2 regions of the Bacillus sp. AFS053548 genome follow, and region 2 is predicted to be linked to the other one. Evidence: a T-box and tRNA genes for the amino acid it is inferred to sense, from the RefSeq annotation. Region 2 holds a T-box; the other holds one or more tRNA genes.
What was found. A T-box is a leader RNA that pairs with one kind of tRNA and senses whether it is charged. The one in region 2 lies ahead of argS (arginine--tRNA ligase), so its partner is inferred to be a tRNA-Arg.
Positions count from the first base shown of each region.

Region 1: it has a tRNA-Arg gene. The T-box ahead of argS (arginine--tRNA ligase) is inferred to sense a tRNA for this amino acid. The anticodon was not compared.

Region 1 covers NZ_NUHI01000016.1:27,194-40,467, reverse strand. The annotation lists gene trxB (thioredoxin-disulfide reductase) at 83-1,030, shown strand; gene CN946_RS09565 (NUDIX hydrolase) at 1,518-1,976, shown strand; gene rapZ (RNase adapter RapZ) at 2,006-2,890, shown strand; gene CN946_RS09555 (gluconeogenesis factor YvcK family protein) at 2,890-3,858, shown strand; gene whiA (DNA-binding protein WhiA) at 3,898-4,848, shown strand; gene CN946_RS09545 (HPr family phosphocarrier protein) at 4,869-5,126, shown strand; gene clpP (ATP-dependent Clp endopeptidase proteolytic subunit ClpP) at 5,209-5,802, opposite strand; tRNA gene CN946_RS09535 (tRNA-Arg) at 6,595-6,667, shown strand; gene CN946_RS23425 (hypothetical protein) at 6,868-7,023, shown strand; gene CN946_RS09530 (DUF6509 family protein) at 7,298-7,591, shown strand; gene CN946_RS09525 (PTS sugar transporter subunit IIB) at 7,926-8,228, shown strand; gene CN946_RS09520 (PTS sugar transporter subunit IIC) at 8,270-9,628, shown strand; gene CN946_RS09515 (PTS lactose/cellobiose transporter subunit IIA) at 9,654-9,974, shown strand; gene CN946_RS09510 (PTS sugar transporter subunit IIB) at 10,417-10,719, shown strand; gene CN946_RS09505 (PTS sugar transporter subunit IIC) at 10,764-12,119, shown strand; gene CN946_RS09500 (PTS lactose/cellobiose transporter subunit IIA) at 12,142-12,462, shown strand; gene CN946_RS09495 (6-phospho-beta-glucosidase) at 12,535-13,274, shown strand, end outside.
Region 2 covers NZ_NUHI01000047.1:312-9,335, reverse strand. The annotation lists gene CN946_RS20620 (glycosyltransferase) at 49-1,425, shown strand; gene CN946_RS20615 (tetratricopeptide repeat-containing glycosyltransferase) at 1,448-2,506, opposite strand; gene CN946_RS20610 (tetratricopeptide repeat-containing glycosyltransferase family 2 protein) at 2,659-3,744, opposite strand; T-box leader at 3,867-4,088, shown strand; gene argS (arginine--tRNA ligase) at 4,131-5,819, shown strand; gene CN946_RS20600 (nitroreductase family protein) at 6,074-6,667, shown strand; gene CN946_RS20595 (ABC-F family ATP-binding cassette domain-containing protein) at 6,735-8,291, opposite strand; gene CN946_RS20590 (PH domain-containing protein) at 8,605-9,024, shown strand, end outside.

The DNA of each region.
Region 1 (13,274 bases), on a different contig from region 2:
GTTTTATGTCATCGCGTATTAGGATAGTGATAGTTAATGAAGTAGGGCTATTAGCCATTTAAGTACAAGGAGTGATTAAGAAATGGAAGAAAAAATTTATGATGTTATTATCATTGGAGCTGGTCCTGCAGGGATGACTGCAGCTGTATATACATCTCGTGCAAATCTTTCTACATTAATGATGGAACGTGGTATTCCAGGTGGACAGATGGCAAATACTGAAGAAATTGAAAACTACCCAGGTTTTGATAGTATTTTAGGCCCAGACTTATCAAATAAAATGTTTGATCATGCGAAAAAATTTGGTGCTGAATACGCTTATGGAGACATTAAAGAAATTATCGACGGTAAAGAATATAAAACAATCATTGCTGGTAAAAAAGAATACAAAGCGCGCGCAATTATTATTTCAACTGGTGCAGAATACAAAAAAATTGGTGTTCCAGGTGAGCAAGAGCTAGGTGGACGTGGTGTATCTTACTGTGCAGTTTGTGATGGAGCATTCTTTAAAGATAAAGAATTAGTAGTTATAGGTGGCGGAGATTCAGCAGTAGAAGAAGGCGTATATTTAACTCGCTATGCTTCAAAAGTTACAATCGTTCACCGTAGAGATCAATTACGAGCTCAAAAAATTCTTCAAGACCGTGCATTTGCAAATGAAAAGATTTCATTTATTTGGAATTCAACAATTAAAGAAGTTAACGGAACTGATGGTAAAGTAAGTAGCGTAACGCTTGTAGATACTCAAAATGGTGAAGAATCTGAATTTAAAACAGATGGCGTATTTATCTATATTGGCATGCTGCCTTTAACAAAACCATTCTTAAGTTTAGGTATTACAAATGAAAATGGATATATCGAAACAAATGATGTAATGGAAACAAGAGTACCAGGTATTTTTGCTGCTGGTGATGTTCGTGAAAAAACTTTACGTCAAGTTGTAACAGCTACTGGAGACGGAAGTATTGCTGCTCAAGCAGTACAACATTATATTGAAGAATTAATAGAAGAATTATCTAAAACTAACTAATCTTGATTAATAAAATTAAGTTTTAGAATTGTGAACAAAATTGTAATATTCTGAAACTTATATGTAATTAGGGTGTAACTCTCCTGAAATATAGTTACTGTAATATAGACAATAACCAGAGAGCCCCCTAATATATATAGGAACATGGATATGCGCTTGTCCATGTTCCCTTTTTTTGTGCATTAAAGTATAAATTTGCAGCGACAAAGGAGGACCTGACGTAGTAGCAATTAAGTATAAGTGTAACTACGCCTTTAGTCTTCGCTTTAAAGCTCGTAAATTAGTGAGTATTCATTATTTGTCTCCGAAAGTGATCGGTTTTGTTCCTCAATCGTAGTTCGAATCCACAAAATCTTTTCCTTTAGCCAGGACCTTTCTACCCTAATTCCCACTCTTAACAAGTTGTTGTCTGACTAGTTTAACGGTATAATATAGATTGGGCAGTTTCAACCAACTGCAAGTCCAAATTGTAAGTGAGGTATAAGAAATGCAAAGAGTTACACATTGTGTTTTGGTAAATGAAAATAATATCCTCTTGCTACAAAAACCTAGAAGAAACTGGTGGGTTGCACCCGGCGGTAAGATGGAGCCAGGTGAAAACATTAGAGAAGCAGTTGTTCGTGAATATCGTGAAGAAACAGGTGTTTACTTAAAAAACCCAAAATTAAAAGGTGTTTTTACAATTATTATAGAAGAAGAAGCTAAGGTAGTGAATGAATGGATGATGTTTTCATTTTTGGCTACCGAGTTTGACGGTGAAAATCAAGATGAGTGTGAAGAAGGAATTCTTCGCTGGCATGCAATAGATGAAGTGAAAAATCTTCCTATGGCAGCAGGTGACTATCATATTATTGATTATTTACTAAAGGGTAAAGAAATTTTACATGGTACTTTTGTATATACACAGGATTTTGAATTATTAAGATATCGTTTAAATCCTAGTTAACCTAAACTTTATAGAAAGGGTTGAGTTAAATGCCTACAAGATCACATGTAAAAATGGTTATTATAACTGGAATGTCAGGTGCTGGAAAGACTGTCGTTGTTCAAGCGTTAGAAGATATCGGTTATTTCTGTGTCGATAATCTTCCTCCTGCTCTACTTCCAAAATTTGTAGAGCTATTAAAGGACCCGGACCACAATACAACAGATAAAGTTGCTCTTGTTATGGATTTACGAGGAAGAGAATTTTTTGATCAGTTAGGGAATTCGTTAGATCAATTAATGTCTACTCCTTCAATCATCCCTCAAATTTTATTTTTAGATGCAACGAATGCCGCACTTGTTACTCGCTACAAAGAAACTCGTCGCTCACATCCACTTTCTCCAACGGGTTCTCCATTAAAAGGAATTGAGTTGGAACGTACTCTTTTAGCCGAGGTAAAAGGGCGTGCACAATTAATTTATGATACTTCAGATTTAAAACCTAAAATATTACGAGAAAAAATAATTGAACAATTTAGAGAAAATGAACAAGAAGGTTTTTCAGTAAATATTCAGTCATTCGGTTTTAAGTACGGAATACCAATTGATGCGGATTTAGTATTTGACGTACGATTTTTACCAAACCCATTTTATATTGAATCAATGCGTCCTTTAACTGGCTTAGATGAAGAAGTTTCCTCTTATGTTCTTAAATTTAATGAGACAACTGAATTTATGCTGAAATTAATTGATTTAATTAGTTTTATGTTACCTCAATATAAAAGAGAAGGTAAACGACAACTAATCATTGCGATCGGATGTACGGGTGGACAGCATCGCTCTGTTACTTTAGCGGAGTATTTAGCTAACTACTATAAGGATCAATATGATACCAATGTTAGTCATCGGGATGTAGAAAAAAGGAGTCATAAGTAATGGATAGTCAACGTTCGAAAATAGTAATAATTGGAGGCGGAACGGGACTATCTGTTTTAGTTCGTGGGTTGAAAAAACATCCCGTTGATATTACCGCTATCGTTACAGTCGCAGATGATGGTGGTAGCTCTGGACGATTACGTGACGAGTTAAAAATTCCACCGCCTGGTGATGTACGAAATGTACTTGCCGCGTTATCAGATGTGGAACCGATGTTGGAAGAATTATTCCAGCATCGATTTGCAACATCTGGAGACCTTTCTGGACATTCACTAGGTAATTTAATGCTAAGTGCAATGACTGCGATTACAGGTGATTTTTACCGTGCAATCATTGAAATGAGAAGGGTATTAAATGTTAGAGGGAAAGTTATACCAGCAGCTAATCAAAGTGTCGTATTAAAAGCTGAATTAGAAGATGGTACAATTGTTTCAGGTGAATCAAAAATTCCTTATTCTGGTAAGAAGATTAAAAGAGTATTTTTAGCACCTGGAAATGTTGAACCTTTAAAAGAGGCGCTTGATGAAATAAATCGTGCTGACTTAATTGTAATTGGACCGGGTAGTTTATATACGAGTATCCTTCCTAATCTATTAGTTACTAAAATCGGGAAGGCTGTTGTAAATTCAAACGCTAAAAAAGTATATGTATGTAATGTGATGACTCAAGCGGGTGAAACTTTGCATTATACAGCTAGTGATCATGTAAGGGCTCTATACCAGCATTTAGATTCAAGTTTTATCGATACAATTATAGTAAATGAAGGCACAATGCCTATAAATATTTTAGAACTTTATAAGGAAGAACATGCTCAACAAGTAAAACTAGATATAAATGAGCTTGAATCTTTAAATCTAGAAATTGTTCATAAGTCGATCGTTAAATATGATGATAATGTGATTAGGCATGATACGGTAAAGTTGGCTGAAATCCTATGTGATCTCATTCCGACAAAAATAAAAGAATAATGAAGAAATATATAGAGCTAGAAGGAGGGGGTGATTCAAATGTCCTTTGCATCAGAAACGAAAAAAGAATTAACAACGATTGAGATCAAAGATTGTTGTTCAAAATCTGAGCTATCCTCTTTAATTCGAATGAATGGTTCGTTATCAATTGCGAATCGCCAATTTATTATAGATGTAGTTACTGAAAATGCAGCAATTGCTAGAAGAATATATGTATTAATTAAACGTGTTTATGATGTGGGCGTTGAATTACTCGTTCGTAAAAAAATGCGTCTTAAAAAGAACAATGTATATATTGTTCGAATAAAAGAAGAAGCGAAACATATTTTAAATGATCTTTATATAACTGGTGAAGGATTTACCTTTACGAATGAAATAGCGAAAGAGCTAATTGCGAAGAAATGTTGTAAACGCTCCTATTTAAGAGGTGCTTTTCTAGCTGGTGGTTCAGTAAATAATCCAGAGACATCTTCATATCATTTAGAAATTTTTTCACTGTATAAAGAGCATACAGAAGAAATTTGTCGTCTAATGAATGAATTCGGATTAAATGCTAAAACACTGGAAAGACGTAAAGGCTATATTACGTACTTAAAGGAAGCAGAAAAAATTACTGAGTTTTTAAACGTTGTTGGTGCACATTCGGCTTTATTAAGGTTTGAAGATATTCGCATTGTAAGAGATATGAGAAACAGTGTTAATCGTCTAGTTAATTGTGAAACTGCGAACTTAAATAAAACGATCAGTGCAGCCTTCAGACAAATTGAAAATATACGTTATATCCAAAGCTCAGTTGGTTTAGATATATTACCGCCAAAGTTACGTGAAATTGCAGAACTTCGAGTAGCGTATGAGGATGTAACATTAAAAGAGTTAGGTGAAATGGTATCTAGTGGCGCAATTAGTAAATCAGGAATCAATCATCGACTACGTAAAATTGATGAAATAGCTGATAAACTAAGAGCGGGAGAACCAATAAAAATAAAATAAAAGTTAAGAGGGAAGAAAAAATGATTGAGAAAAAAGGGAGAGTACTATTAGAAACTGGAATACAGGCTCGTCCAGCAGCACAATTTGTTCAAGTTGCTACGAGATTTCGTTCAGAAGTATTATTAGCTTACAAAGGTAAACAAGTAAACGTTAAGAGTATTATGGGTGTTATGAGTCTTGCTGTTCCTCATGGAGAAGAAATTGTAATTACTGTTACTGGCGACGATGAAGTTGAAGCGATGGAAGCAGTAATGGACTTTATTGGAGAAGAAATTTGATGTAATTGGACATTCACAAGTTGGATGTCCAATTTTTTTCTATAAAAAAACTAGCCGAAAAATTACGGCTAGTTTATTATTATTATTTAATAGATGCAGTATTAGAAATTACTTTATCAATTAATCCGTATTCTAATGCACGGTCTGCAGTCATAAAGTTATCGCGCTCTGTATCACGCTCGATCGTATCTAATGGTTGACCAGTACGATCTGCAAGAATTTTGTTTAATTTATCACGTAAGAACAAGATTCGCTTAGCTGCAATTTCGATTTCTGTAGCTTGACCTTGAGCACCACCTAATGGTTGGTGAATCATAACTTCTGCATTTGGAAGAGCATATCTCTTTCCTTTTTCCCCAGCAGATAATAAGAAAGCACCCATTGAAGCCGCCATACCGATACAAATTGTAGATACTTGAGGCTTAATAAAGTTCATCGTATCATAAATAGCCATACCAGCAGTAATACTTCCTCCTGGACTATTTATGTATAATGAAATATCCTTATCTGGATCTTCTGCTGCTAAAAATAAAAGTTGTGAAACAATTGAGTTAGCTACGTTATCATCGATTGCGCTACCTAACATGATGATGCGGTCTTTTAATAGACGAGAGTATATATCATACGCACGCTCACCACGACTTGTTTGTTCAATAACTGTAGGAATTAAATTCATTTTTTCTCCTCCTTGTTTAAAACAAATGAATGATTAATACAATAATACCTTTAAGGTCAGAAAAGGTCAAATAAAAGAGATGCTATATATAATGTATTATTTAAACTAAAAAATATTGACCTTTTATAACATATCTATTTATCTAATACTTCAACATCATTAACGACTTTTCCTATTATTAAACGTAACTTTATGTAGTTTTTCTTTTGATCAGTTAAAAAACTAATACTTAACTGATTGGAGCATAGTTGAGTCTTATGGACAGAACGTAGAACTTTCCAAGATGAGAACGAAATTTCGTTATTAAAGTGTAAGCTAGTGATAATGAAAAAATGATACGTCTATATATACTAGACAAAGACAACGAAGGAAAAGGCACTCTAAAAAGACTCAAGAAAAAAGCTTTTACTGGTATCAACAAGTCATCAAAAAAACGGAAAAAACCTATAAAATAATGATCATCAAAGAAGACACTCAAATCAACCCCATGTGCATCTTCTTCTTTTTTCCAATTTAAAGAATATTTTCGTACTCAAAAAGAAACCTAAATCATTGCGGTCAGAACATTCTAACGATATAATAAAACATAAGATTTTCTTATAAACCTACGTATAAGCTACATAGCGAAACATCAGCGCACCAATCGAGCCACTCCTTTCAATTACCTACTGAGGCAAGGGTGGGACAGAGTAAACATATTTCTGGTGAAACCAATCGAGCCGCTACTTGCATTAACCTCCTGAGATTGGGGCGACCAAAACACTATACTTGTTTTAACTTTTAAATAAACATGCGTTCGTAGCTCAGTGGATAGAGCAACGGTTTCCGGTACCGTGTGTCGCAGGTTCGAATCCTGTCGAGCGCGCTAAAAATAAACCGAGTGATAAGATCTGTTAATCAACAGAAATATCGCTCGGTTTTTATTTTCTCTGTTAACTCTGAAGATCAGCCCTAAATCCTACTATTACCCTACAACTAAAGATGTACTAAAACTCCGTCCAATGAAGAATGGGTTCCCTTAACTTAAAATCATATATTTAAAGTAAATAAAGGGAGGTCATTCAAATGGACATGAATTCTTGGTTTCTTGAAGAAATGGCACAAATGAATAAAGATGAAATAGAAAGAGAATTAAAATTTAAAGAAACCTATAAACTGTACTCAACATCTAAAAAGAAAAAATACTGCATCGACTTAAAAATCATTAAATTATATATCTAAACTGAAGACTGTTTAAAATATTTACTAAAATTTATCTGCTCTTTTTACTCCTTCTATTTTTTTCCTCTATCCTTTTTCTTAAATATATGATATATTACTCTTTGCGATGAGCTAATTTGAGTAAGACGAGAGATATGCGCAAGCTAAACGCGCGGATGTGGCCGCCCGGTCTCTCGCCTCAAACGCATCAAGACGTCTGCTGCGGCAGGCGTCTTTCTTTTTGTTCATTTCTTTGTGTATAATAGTACATATTATAATTGAAGGGAATGTTTTTGTGTTAACGATTACAGAATACACTGTAGAAGAAATAAAAGATCCATTTGGTATCATTGAAGGGGATCGATATGAGTTTATACTTTATATCAATGTACCAGAGGATGATGAATTATATAATGAAAAAGGTATATACATAAAAGCTCTTTTTGGAGTAAATGGTGACGTGTCGAAATTAATTAAATATGACTTGTATGAAGCTGAATCAAATCAGTATTTAGATTTTGATTTGGAAGATGATGAAGAAAAAGAAGTATTCGAATTTTGTAAAACTCATTTAACAGTTGAAGAATAATATTAATGTGTTATTGAATGACACACTTCAGCTTAGGAGATATCCTTTTTTGGGTATTTCTCAACACACTATTGAGTAATTGTAAACACAGTACCAATTGTGTGTACACACATATAAAACACTAATATTTTGAATAAATGTTACGTTTTGAAAACCTTGATTTATCAAGGTTTTTTTGTTGTGTTTTTAAATAGATAGATTTTTTAGAATATTGGCACATAATTTGCAATATTTAAATTGATTACACAACTTGTCCTTGTAACGCGTAATTCTTTTGTCATTATTTGTAAAAATGTAAGCGTTTCATCGACGAGAAAAATTGAGGAGGTGTAGGATGAATATCTTATTGGTATGTTCTGCAGGAATGTCGACTAGTTTACTAGTTACAAAAATGGAACAAGCAGCTAAGACCAAAGGAATTCAGGCAACAATATGGGCTGTTGCTGGTGATGAGGCAAAAGAAAATTTAGTCAAAGCGGATGTATTACTTCTTGGTCCTCAGGTTCGTTATCTAGTCTCAGAAATGAAGAAACTAGCTGAACCTAAAGGGATACCAGTAGATACGATTAATCCGGTGCATTATGGATTGATGAATGGTGAAGCTGTACTAGAAATGGCTTTAAATTTGAAAAAATAACGGGGAATTAAAAATCTAGAGAGAAAAGAAGGTGTATTTGAATGATGCGTTTTGCTGAGAAGTATATAATGCCTGCCGCAGCGAAGTTTGGTAATCAACGTCATTTGTTAGCGATCCGTGATGCGTTAATTGGAATGATTGCCATTACGATGATTGGAGCTTTTGCTGTACTTATTAATAACTTAGGTGGAGCAATCCACGGCTACGATAAAATGATGGAAACAGTCTTTGGTACAAACTGGAAAACACTAGGCAGTGATATTTGGTGGGGAACATTTGCATTTATGACAGTATTTGCCGTAGTAGGGATCGCGCATAGATTAGCTCGTTCTTATGGTGATGAAGGTTTTGAAGCAATGCTTGTTGCTTTAGCGTGTTACTTTGTACTTGTTCCACAATCATTAGCTGCAGTATCTGTTACGTTAAATGGTGGTAAGACAGCTACAGGCGGAACTTGGGGATTTATTAGTTGGAATTCATTAAACTCAACGGCTTTATTTACAGGAATTATCGTTGCGATTATTGCAACTGAAATTTTTGTACGTTTAGCTAGAGTGAAACAATTAGTTATTAAATTACCAGATGGCGTTCCACCAGCAGTATCAAAAGCGTTTGCAAAGTTATTACCAGGTATGTTAACAATTTTTATCGTTGCATTAGTTGGCTTATTGTTCAGATTATATATTTCGAATGGCGTATTCTTTAATGATTGGTTAAATTCAGTCCTTGTAAAACCATTAACTGATGCAGCAGATTCATTAGGATTTGCAGTTGCGATTGCATTTTTTGTCCATTTCTTCTGGGCGATTGGATTACATGGTCCAAATATTTTAGGGGGTATTACAACTCCTTTATTAACAACTCTAGGTAACCATAACATCGATTTATATGCAAAAGGTGTAACAGATCTAGATAAGTATTCTGTTTTAGCAGGCCCATTCTTAGACGCATTCGTATATATGGGTGGATCAGGTACTACAATCGGTTTACTCATTGCAATGTTCTTAGTTAACCGTAAACGTCATAAACAGATGATTGCTTTAGGAACACCACCAGGATTATTTAATATTAATGAACCAATTATTTTCGGTTTACCAATCGTGTTAAACCCAGTCTGGTTAATACCATTTATCTGTACTCCAATTATTTTAACCATTATTTCTTATTTAGCTGTTCAATCACATATTGTTTTTCCAGTTGTTTCTACAATCCCTTGGGTAACTCCACCAGTTATAGGTGGCTATTTAGCAACAGGTGGTCACTGGAGCGGTGCAGTTTTAGCCCTTGTTAACGTAGTGATTTCAATCGTTATTTACTTACCGTTCGTTGTAGTAGCAGAAAGAATGGAAGCTAGAAAGTCAACTGAAACAACGACAAGTAGTAATTCATTAAATGTATAATAGAATGTGAAGGAGAAGAGTGCAAATGCCTACCGACACAAATAATGAACAAATTGCATTTCAGCTTATATTACATTCTGGTAATGCTAAGAGTTTATTAATGGAAGCGATGTATAAAGCTCGTGATGGAGAGTTCGAGGAAGCTCGTAGAAAAGTAACCGAGGCGAATGCGGAACTTAGGCTGGCTCATCATTCACAAACTTCACTTATACAAAGTGAAGCTGGTGGGCAACGATACAAAATTAATATTCTTTTAGTACATGCACAGGATCATTTAATGAACACTCTTACAACAAGAGATTTAGTAGAGGAAATTATTTATTTGCATGAAAAAATTTCACTTTAATAATTGCTAAAAAAAGTGGTGTAGACTGATTCTACATCACTTTTTTCATAGATTACATAGAACAAATTGTATTATTTAAGTAAGAATCGAAAAGTGTTTTAAAACACTATAATTTAGTGTACTTAAATCACGACACTCTAACAGGATGATAACACACTAAAACAATTTTAGAAGATTAACAAACTAGATTTAACACACTAGATGTTTTAAGTTACTTTCCTTTTAAAGCAAGAAAAAAAGATTTCATGACGATGAGTCCTTATAGGACAAGGTTTCATTGTGTAAATTACATATCTTTGAGAATGTCAGAAAAAGTTGGCACGCCATTTGCTATATAAAGAGTGTACAAAAAAATTTAATTTGTAGATGCTACAAGGAACTGTTTCATACTTTTAAACAAACCTGTAACCGCTACACTAATTCTAAAACTGGAGGAATAACAATGAATATTTTATTAGCTTGTTCAGCAGGAATGTCTACTAGTTTACTAGTAACTAAAATGGAGGATGCAGCAAAAGCAAAAGGGATCGAAGTAAAGATTTGGGCAGTTTCAGGCGATGCTGCAAAAGAAAATTTAGATAAAGCAGATGTTCTTTTATTAGGACCACAAGTACGTTATTTAGCTGCTGAAATGAAAAAAGTTGCCGAGCCAAAAGGGATACCAGTTGATGTAATCAATCCAGTACATTATGGACTTATGAATGGTGAAGCTGTTTTAGAATTGGCACTTAGTTTAAAAAAATAGTCATGTATGTTTCATACATTTTAAACAAAAGGGAGTCTTAAAAAATGATGAATTTTGTAGATAGATATATAATGCCAGCTGCAGCAAAGTTCGGTAACCAACGTCATTTATTAGCAATACGCGATGCGTTAATCGGGATGATTGCCATTACAATGGTCGGCTCATTTGCAGTTTTATTTAATAATTTAGGTGGAGCGATCAAAGGTTACGATAAAATGATGGAAGCTCTTTTTGGAGTGAATTGGAAAACACTTGGCAGTGATATTTGGTGGGGAACATTTGCATTTATGACTGTATTTGCAGTTGTAGGGATTGCTTATAAATTAGCTCGTTCTTATGGTGATGAAGGATTTGAAGCAATGCTTGTCGCTTTAGCGTCATATTTTGTACTAGTGCCACAAACATTAAACACTGTAACGGTTACATTAGAAAATGGAAAAACGGCTACTGGTAGTGTTTGGGGGTTAGTGAACTCTACTTATACTAATTCAACTGCACTTTTTACCGGAATAATCGTCGCCATTATTGCAACAGAAATTTTTGTTCGCTTATCAAGAGTAAAACAATTAGTTATTAAATTACCAGATGGTGTACCACCAGCAGTTTCAAAAGCATTTGCAAAGCTATTACCTGGTATGCTAACAATCTTTGTGATCGCGATTGTTGGATTGCTATTCAGATTATATTTATCGGATGGAGTATATTTTAATGATTGGTTAAGCTCAGTACTTGTTAAGCCATTAACGAATGCTGCAGACTCTTTACCGTTTGCAATCGGTATAGCATTCTTTATTCATTTCTTCTGGATGCTTGGCTTACATGGACCAAATATACTAGGTGGGATTACGACACCTTTATTTACAGCTTTAGGAAATGAAAATATTGATTTAGCAGCAAAAGGTGTTACAAAGTGGAGTGAATACAATGTAATGGCAGGCCAGTTCTTTGATGCATTTGTATTCTTAGGTGGATCAGGTGCTACATTAGGGTTAATCATTTCAATGATATTAATTAATCGAAAACGTAATAAACAAATGATTGGATTAGGTGGGGCACCAGGTTTATTCCAAATTAATGAACCAGTTCTTTTCGGATTACCAATCGTGTTAAATCCAATGTGGTTAATTCCATTCATTGGTACACCAATTATCTTAACAGTTATTTCATATTTAGCGATTTCTTTAGGTATGGTTCATCCAGTAACTACTAATATTCCATGGGTAACACCACCAATTTTAGGTGGGTGGTTGATTACAGGAGGACATTGGACAGGTGCAGCCTTAGCAGCATTTAACTTAGTTATCTCAGTGGTCATCTATTTACCTTTCGTTGCATTACAAAGACGAATGGAATCTAAAAAAATGAGAGAAGCAGCAAATAATCAAAGTGCTGCTATGTAATGCAGTTTGAGGAGGATACGAAATGAGTACTTTAACGACAATCGAGCAAACAGCATTCCAATTAATCTTACACGCAGGAAACGCAAAAAGCTCATTAATGGAAGGTATGCAGGCTGCTCGAGCGGGTAATTTAGAAGAAGCAAATAGTAAGATTGAAGAAGCAAAGAAAGAATTAAATCTTGCGCATCAGGCACAAACTTCATTAATTCAAGGTGAAGCACGTGGTGAGAATGTTGAATTAAGTATCTTATTAATTCATGCTCAAGATCATTTAATGAATGCATTAACGATGAGAGATTTAGTATCAGAAATAATTTTCCTACATGAAAAATTAAATAAATAAGAAAAAAGAGAAAAGTAGTTTCATAGAATGACCGGGCTACTTTTCTCCTATCATATAGAAGGAGTGAAGAAAATGAGAAACGGTATTAAAATAGCAACAATTGGTGGCGGTTCAAGTTATACTCCAGAATTAGTAGAAGGATTTATTAAACGTTATGATGAACTACCTGTAAGAGAGCTATGGCTAGTGGACATTGAAGAAGGTAGAGAGAAACTTGAAATCGTTGGAAATCTTGCGAAAAGAATGGTAGAAAAAGCAGGAGTACCAATGGAAATTCATTTAACACTTGATCGTCGTGCTGCTCTTAAAGATGCTGATTTTGTTACGACACAATTTCGTGTAGGCTTACTTGAAGCTCGTATGAAGGATGAGCGTATTCCTTTAAAATATGGGGTAATTGGTCAAGAAACAAATGGTCCAGGTGGTCTGTTTAAAGCACTTCGTACAATTCCGGTTATTTTAGATATCGTTAAGGATATTGAAGAGCTTTGTCCAAATGCATGGCTAGTAAACTTTACGAATCCTACAGGTATTTTAACAGAAGCGATTTTAAGATATACAAATTTCCGTAAAGTAGTTGGTTTATGTAATGTACCAATTCATATTCACATGAACATTGCAAAAGGTCTAGGGGTAGAAGCTGAGCGTGTGCATATTGATTTTATGGGATTAAATCATATGGTTTACGGAACGAAAGTATTATTAGATGGAGAAGATGTAACAAGTCGTGTTGTAAGTGAGTTTGCACGCCCTGCTGAAAGTATGACGATGCAAAATATTAAGGCAATGGATTGGAATCCTGATTTTATAGA
Region 2 (9,024 bases):
AGAAATCATACTTGCTAATCAGTGAGATTCTAAGAAGGTGTTTAATGAATGAAAACTAGTATTATTATTTTGACTTATAATCAGCTTGAGGTATCGAAAAAATGCTTCGAAAGTCTTGCGAAATATACAAAGGAAGATGAAGTAGAAATCATTGTTATTGATAATGGCTCGACTGATGGCACACGAGATTATTTAAAGAATAATCCTTCTTTTATTACAATCTTTAATGAGATAAATATGGGGTTTGCTAAAGGTTGTAATCAAGGAATTGAAGTCGCTACAGGTGATAACTTGTTATTTTTAAATAATGATACAATCGTTACAGAAAATTGGTTAGATGCAATGCTTACTCTTTTATATAGTAATGATAAAATTGGCATGGTTGGGCCTGTAAGTAATTATGTAAGTGGATTGCAGCGAATTAATGTTGATTATCAAAATGATCAAGAAATTAATGATTTTTCATTAAGGTATTGTGCAAGTGTAAAAGGAATGTCTAAGCAAGTATTGAGATTAGTAGGATTTTGTTTATTAGTTAGACGCGAATTAATTGATCGATTAGTAGGATTTGATGAAAGGTTTAAACTAGGTTCATTTGAAGATGATGATATTTGTTTAAGAACTATTTTAGAAGGATATGAATTGCATATTGCTTTAGATTCATTTGTTCATCATTATGGGCACATGACATTCAATGGAAATAGTGAAATTAATATAAATCACCTATATATAGAAAATAGAATGAAGTATATTGAAAAGTGGGGAAACAATTTAATAGATATTGGGTATCCGAAGACGGAAATTATTGAAATGGTACCAGGAAACATAAATAATGTATTAGAAATTGGTTGCTTAGCTGGAGCAACAGGTCTAGAAATTAAAAATCTATACAAATGTGAATTATATGGAACAGAAAGTGATTCAGAATTATCATCAATTGCATCACAATTTTATAAGAAGGTTGATACAATCAAGATTGAAGAAGTTTTCCAAAGTTACCCTAAGGAGTTTTTTGATTTAATCATAATTGATAATATTGTAAACCATCTTGTAGATCCTTGGAGTTTTGTAAAAGAAATCACCAATCTTTTAAAACCATCTGGCTTAATTATTTGTAGAGTTCCAAATGTTTCCCATGGTGAAGTTCTCTTTCAACTATTACAAGGCCAATGGAATTATATACACGCTGGGATATTGAAAAAAGAAAATATTAGATTTTTCACACCTCAAACAATTAATACGCTATTTCCATCCGACCAATTTGAAGTGACGACGAAAAAGAATGAAAATATTAATGTAGATTTAAATATTAAGTTGTTTTTTGAAGAAGTAGTTCATTTAGCTCATAGTTTTGGAATAAATCTTGAACAACTAACTTCAAATCTTGAAATATATAATATGCTCTTGTTAATAAGGAAAAAATAATTAAAAGGCAGTTGAGGGGTCCTCAGCTGCCTTCGTTATTTAATCTATTTGCAAAGTACTCTCTATTTGAAAGTATGCTTGGGTGTGTTGGATAAAAATGATAGGCAAATTCATTGTGCTCATTTGCAAGGCGCAATTCACCTATTCTGTCATAGCATACAGCTAGCTGTAAATGTGGTAGCCAAGTAGTACATGATGGGTTGTGAAGAATCAAACGACTGTTAACCTTGTTTAATGTTGCTTCTTTATACCAATAAATAGCCGAATCAAAATTATTTTTCTCAAAAAAAGTATAAGCTAATCTACAACATGTTTCTGGATGAGTATTGCCATATTTAAGTGCTTTTAATAACCAAGTAGTTTCTAAGTCTCTTAGATTAAACTCGTGATAACAATTAGCAATATAATGACAAGCAAGGATATTAAGTTCTTCAAAAGGCTGATTTAATCTTAAAAATCTTAAAAAATACTTTATTGATTGATCATGTTGATGATCTGAACTTAATTCTTTTGCATAATAAAACAAATCCATTTTTGAAAGATTGAGGTTATTACTTAACATTTGTTCATATATTTGAATATTTTCTTTTGTATTTTGTGTAAAAGGAAGATCTGTAAAAACGAGATTAGTAGAAAATGATTCAGAGGTTTGTTCATTTTTCATATTCGGGGAATGACTTTTTGGACTTAATCTTTTAAATAATCTATTAATTTTTTGTTTACTTTTTACATTCCAACCGATTTGATAATCGACAGCTACATTATAAACTTCATTGTTTATTGACTGTTTTAGCTTAGAAAATGTTAAACGATCATTTTCTAGTAAAACTTCACTATGGTTTAGTAAAAGTATAAAGTCTTTTGTTGCCAATGATTTTGAAAAATTTAATGCATCTATTTCATCCACACCATCAAAGACATGTATTTGGTCTGTAAACTGTCTTGCTAGCTCAATCGTTCGATCGTGGGAATTCATATCAACGATGATAAGTTCATCAACTAAGCTACTAACTGAACTTAGACATCTTTCAATTGTTGCTTCATTATTTTGTACAACCATGCATAAACTGACTGTGATCAAGCTATCACCCTTTTCTATAATTTTGATTTTGTATTAAATGATTGATGATATATTAATGTTATTTACTTAATTAGTAGTTTCCAAATCATCTATTATGCTTATTAAACAGATAGGTTCCAGGAAATATAAAGTTAGTAGATAGTAAGGGTAAGTTATTGATCTTTAAAATATGAGCGGAAATACTCTTGGTTGTGTAGAACGGAAGGGTTATTCGGAACATAACTTGCTGCTATCTCATTATATTTTCTAGCAGTAAGTTGATCGCCTAATCGACTATAGCAAAGGCATAACTGTAAATTAGGTAACCAGGTGTAACACGCTTGATTAATAAAAGGACTACTCGTAGGGACATCAACAAGTGTAGCAAGTTTATACCATGAAATAGCACGTGTAAAATCACCTTTATGAAGATACACAAATCCTAATCGACAGCAGTTTTCTCCACGTGGTCCATCATAAGAAAATGATCTTAGACAACTGCTAATTGCTTCTTCCAATTCGTTCAGATTTAAATAGCAGTCTGCCATTTTTCCACAGGCTTGAATATTATCTTCGTACCAGCCTTTTCCTTCATCAAGAAACAATTCATACCATTCAATTGCCTTTTCGTATAGCTGATGATCTACGCATTCATTAGCATAATAGTATTTGTCACGAGGACTTAATTCATTGCCTGAAGAAATCGCATTTTCATAAATCTTTAAATTACGATCAGAAAACTCTTTATCTTTTTGATGAATAATTGCGGCATCTGATTGAATAATTTCGCCGAAAACTTCTAAATATTCATGTACGAAACCAATCCATTTAAAATTTCTTTCTCGCTTAACGATTCGATTGCGTACAGAACTGAAACTCGGGTTCCCATTTTCATCGAAAGCAAGATGATATTTCATTCCGACAGCGTCGACATTTTTAGTTAATGACTTTTTTAATTTAAGTAATTTTTTTGCATTTTCATCAGTGATAATATCATCAGCATCTAGCCACATAATATAATCCTTCGTTGCTTTAGAAAACGCAAAGTTTCTTGCTGCTGAGAAATCATTGATCCAAGTAAAATCATATATTGAATTTGTAAACTTTTTAGCTATTTCCTTTGTTTTGTCTGTTGAACCAGTATCAATAATGACAATTTCGTCTACTATATTAGATACAGATGATAAACATCTGGAAAGTACGGCTTCTTCGTTTTTAACAATCATACAAAGGCTAAAAGTTATTGGTTTTTTTTTCATGAATTCCACCTCAATTTCTATGTTATTAAGGTTGTCAACAAATGGTGTCATTCATAAAGTTCAAAAAAAAGATAATCTTGAATTTCTATATTAGATATGATTAAATGGAAAAAATGAATATTGAAAATTTTTAGATGAAGAGAGTAATCTTATTTTGATTCTTGTAGAGAGTTGGGGATGGTGGAAGCCTAACAGAACGAATAAGATGAAGCGCACTTCGGAGAAGCAGTCTGAATTAATAGTAGGACTTTGCCGGGGAAGACCTCGTTAACAAATTTTAAAGCTGGTTCAATATATTTGAACAATTAGAGTGGTACCGCGGATTAGTTAAACCCGTCTCTTATGATAGAGACGGTTTTTTTATATTTTGGAGAGGATTGATCAGAATGAATTATGTAAATATGTATAGTGAACAAATTGAAAAAGCTTTAAATGGATCACTAACTTTAACTGAGATTAACTCACTTATCGAAAAACCGAATTATGCAGACCAAGGTGATTTAGCATTTCCTTGTTTCCAATTAGCTAAAGCATTAAAAAAATCTCCAGTTATAATTGCAAAGGAAATTGCACCACTGATTAATCATGATTTAATTGAAAAAGTAGAAGCGAACGGCCCGTACGTAAACTGCTTTTTGAATAAAAAGCTAGTAAGTAAGCAAGTAATTGAATTAGTTCTTGGCCAAGGGAAGGAATATGGAAACCAAGTAATGGGTGAAGACAAAACGGTTGCGATTGATTGTTCCTCACCAAATATTGCTAAGCCATTTTCGATGGGGCATTTGCGTTCAACAATGATTGGAAATTCAATTGCTAAAATAGCTGAAAAAAATGGGTATAAATCAATAAAAATTAATCACCTTGGAGACTGGGGAACACAGTTTGGGAAGTTAATTGTTGCGTATAAACTTTGGGGTAATCAAGACGCAGTAAAAGAAAATCCAATCAAAGAACTTCTAAAATTATATGTTAAATTTCATGAAGAAGTTGAAAAAGAGCCTCAACTTGAGGAAGAAGCTAGAAGTTGGTTTAAGCAATTAGAGGAAAAAAATGAAGAAGCTTTACACTTATGGAAGTGGTTCCGTGATGAGTCTCTTAAAGAATTCATGTTAGTTTATGATTTATTAGGTGTTAGCTTTGATAGCTTTAACGGAGAAGCATTTTACAATAATAAAATGGAGCGAGTTATTGAACTTCTGGAGCAAAAAAACCTTTTAGTGGAATCTGAGGGTGCTGATGTTGTTGAATTAACTGAAAAGGAATTACCACCATGCTTAATTAGAAAATCTGATGGAGCTACGCTGTATGCAACAAGAGATTTAGCAGCTGCACTTTATCGTAAAGAAACATACGATTTTGATAAAGCAGTGTATGTTGTAGGTGGAGAACAAGCATTGCATTTTGATCAAGTATTTACAGTTTTGAAGAAAATGGGTTATGAATGGGCAAATGAAATGGTACATGTTCCATTCGGTTTAATCCTACAAAACGGTAAAAAAATGTCAACTCGAAAAGGGAAAATTGTTCTTTTAGAAGAGGTAATTGAGGAAGCGATTAGTTTAGCTAGTCAAAATATTGCAGAAAAAAATCCTACATTAAAAAATAAAGAAGAAGTTGCAAAAATGGTTGGAGTCGGTGCAATCATTTTCCAAGATTTAAAAAATGATCGTATGAATAACATCGAATTTTCACTTGATCAGATGCTAAAATTTGAAGGTGAAACAGGGCCATATGTACAATACTCAATTGCAAGAACAAATTCAATTTTAGATAAAGCTTCATCACACGATTTAAATAAACAAGATGGACTGGATGATTCATATAGTTGGGACATCATAAAACATATACTTGAGTTCCCTAACAAAGTTACACGTAGTTTTGAACAATTTGAACCATCTGTTATTGCGAAATATACAATAGATTTGGCACAAAGTTTCAATAAATATTATGGAAATACTCATATTCTAACAAATGATGACCAATTAGAGAGTAGATTAGCATTAATTAAAGTTGTTTCCATTGTTTTAGAAGAAGGACTAAGATTATTAGGAATTCGTGCACCAAAAGAAATGTAAAGTAACAGGTATTGAAGGGATTTTTATCTTCAATACCTGTTTTCTTTTTGATTTGATCGTAGAACGCAGGAACAAAGTCTTTCTAAGTTTTATTGCATATAAATAGTTATGTAATGATTTCGATTGGTGTAAAAAGTGTATCTAAATTTAACGATTCTAAGAAAATGATTAAAATTTAAAAGTTTTATTGAAAATGATTATCATTTACATTTATAATGAATTTAAGATATTTAGAGAATAAGGGGAAACGTTCAATGTCGATATTAAATTTTATTAAAAATAGAAGAACGATTAGAGATACAAAAAAGGATCCAATTAATATGGAAGATTTAATGGAGCTACTTGAAGCAGCATCCTATGCTCCTTTCCACAGCAAAGAAGAGCCTTGGCAATTCATTATGGTTTCAGAGGAAAAAGAAAAAGAATATTATGCATCAAAAATTGTAGATAGCTACGAAAGAATGGAATTAAATGAAACATATACAGTTGAGAAAATTAAAAAATCAACGGAATTCTTTAAAACATATATCATCGACACACCTATGCATTTAATTATTACGACAGACCACTCAGAAAATGAAAAGAAAAATTTAGAAGCGATTGGAGCAACCTGTGCATTTGTTCAAAATTTACAATTAGCAGCTTGGGAAAAAAATATTGGAATGGTATGGCGAACAAATCCTTATATTTTTGATAAGCAATTTTACAAAGAGATGGGTATTCCTGAAACTCGAAAAATTTTAGGAGCTCTTCATATCGGTTATATTAATTCAATGCCAAAAGGAACAAAGAAAAGAAAACATCCAAGTGAATGGACTACAAAGCTAAGTCAAAATATTTCACTTTAATATGTCGTTTAAAAAACAAAAAAAGAGAGATCGAAAACAATTTTTTCGTCTCTCTTTTTTGTATTAATTAAAACACCTTAGTAGTCCAGTTTTCGCCATTCCATACATCTGTAACTAATCCTTGGTAAAATTCAGGTTCGTGACAGATAATTAAAAGACTTCCTTTGTACTCTTTTAGTGCGCGTTTTAGTTCTTCTTTAGCATCTACATCTAAATGGTTAGTAGGCTCATCGAGTACAAGTAAGTTTGTTTCTTGATTAATTAGCTTACATAAACGAACTTTCGCCTTTTCTCCACCACTTAAAACTGCAACTTTACTCTCAATATGCTTTGTCGTTAAACCACATTTTGCAAGTGCAGAACGAACTTCATATTGTGTAAATGATGGGAATTCATCCCAAACCTCATCGATACATGTTTTATTATTATCACTTTTTACTTCTTGTTCGAAGTATCCAATGTTAAGAAATTCACCGCGCTCAACTTCACCAGAAATTGGTTTAATATCACCAAGTAAACTACGCATTAACGTCGTTTTACCGATACCGTTCGCACCAACTAAAGCAATTTTCTGTCCACGTTCCATACGTAGATTTAAAGGTTTTGATAGAGGCTCATCGTAACCAATGACTAAATCTTTTGCTTCAAATATTAATTTACCTGAAGTACGAGCTGGTTTGAAGTTGAATTCTGGTTTTGGCTTTTCACGTGCAAGCTCAATTACATCCATTTTATCAAGTTTCTTTTGGCGAGACATAGCCATATTACGAGTAGAAACACGAGCTTTATTACGAGCAACGAAATCTTTTAGTTCAGAGATTTCTTGTTGTTGACGTTTATATGCTGATTCTAATTGTGATTTTTTCATTTCATGAATTCCTTTGAAATTATCATAATCACCAACATAACGATTTAATTCTTGGTTTTCCATATGATAAATCAAGTTAATAACACTGTTTAAAAACGGAATATCATGTGAAATTAAAATAAATGCATTTTCATACTCTTGTAAATAGCGCTTTAACCATTCAATATGTTGCTCATCTAAATAGTTAGTAGGCTCATCGAGTAATAAGATATCTGGTTTTTCTAAAAGAAGTTTTGATAGAAGAACCTTTGAACGTTGACCACCAGAAAGTTCAGTTACATCGCGATCAAGTCCGATATCTTCTAAACCTAAACCACGACCAATTTCTTCAACTTTAGCATCAATAATATAGAAATCATTATTTGTTAAAGTATCTTGAAGAACACCTACATCTTCAAGCATTTTCTCCATTTCTTCAGGAGTTGCTTCAGCCATTTTTACATATAAATCATTAATTTCATTTTCCATATCAAACATATATTGGAAAGCACTTTTTAATACGTCACGAATTGACATACCTGGCTGTAATACAGCATGCTGATCTAAATAACCTACACGTACTTTTTTAGACCATTCAACCTTACCTTCATCAGGCTGTAATTTTCCAGTAACGATATTCATGAAAGTTGATTTACCTTCACCATTTGCACCAATAAGACCGATATGTTCACCTTTTAATAGACGGAATGATACATCATTAAAAATTGCACGATCACCGAATCCATGGCTTAAGTTTTTTACAGTTAAAATACTCATAGATCGACACCTTTTCTTTATTTTTCATATAATAATGTTCTTTATGAAAGAACGTAATTTAAACAGTCACCATCTAATTATAGTCTGCAACTGGGTATGTGTTCAACAGTAAATTAAGTTATAACTTAAGGGGGGCGGGTTAGAACCGAGGGGACTTTTAAAAAAAGGAAAAAAAATCCATATACCCCTACTATTCCTATCCCCATATTTTTGTATTTAATGTATAATTCAGAAGTGTAATAGTCAAAAAGTGGGTTTTGAAGGCGTATAAATATAGAATTAGCCATACCTACTATTCGGAGGAGGAAGTTTAATGTTTGGTAAAGTTGCTGCAGATATGCTTGGTTTAAGTGATGTAGGTAGTGTTATTGAACCGAAAAATTATGACAAAGTTGATTCTGACGATTATGTAATGCATGAAGATAATGAAAAAATTTATTTCTTAATTAAATCAAAATCAGATGAGTATTGCTTTACGAATAAGGCTTTAATTCATTTAGACGGTACAAGTGCAATAAGTAAGAAGCGTACACTTCATCGTTATAATTATCACACTCATAAAATCACACATGTTTTACTTGAAACAGCAGGTACAATTGATTTAGATGTTGAAATTAAGTTCAACATTGGTGGTAGAGAGTTTTCGATTGATGTTCATAAAAAACATATTGAACAAGTTAAGGATCTATATAAAGCGTTACTAATGATTGCTGAAATTAGTCATGAAAACGAA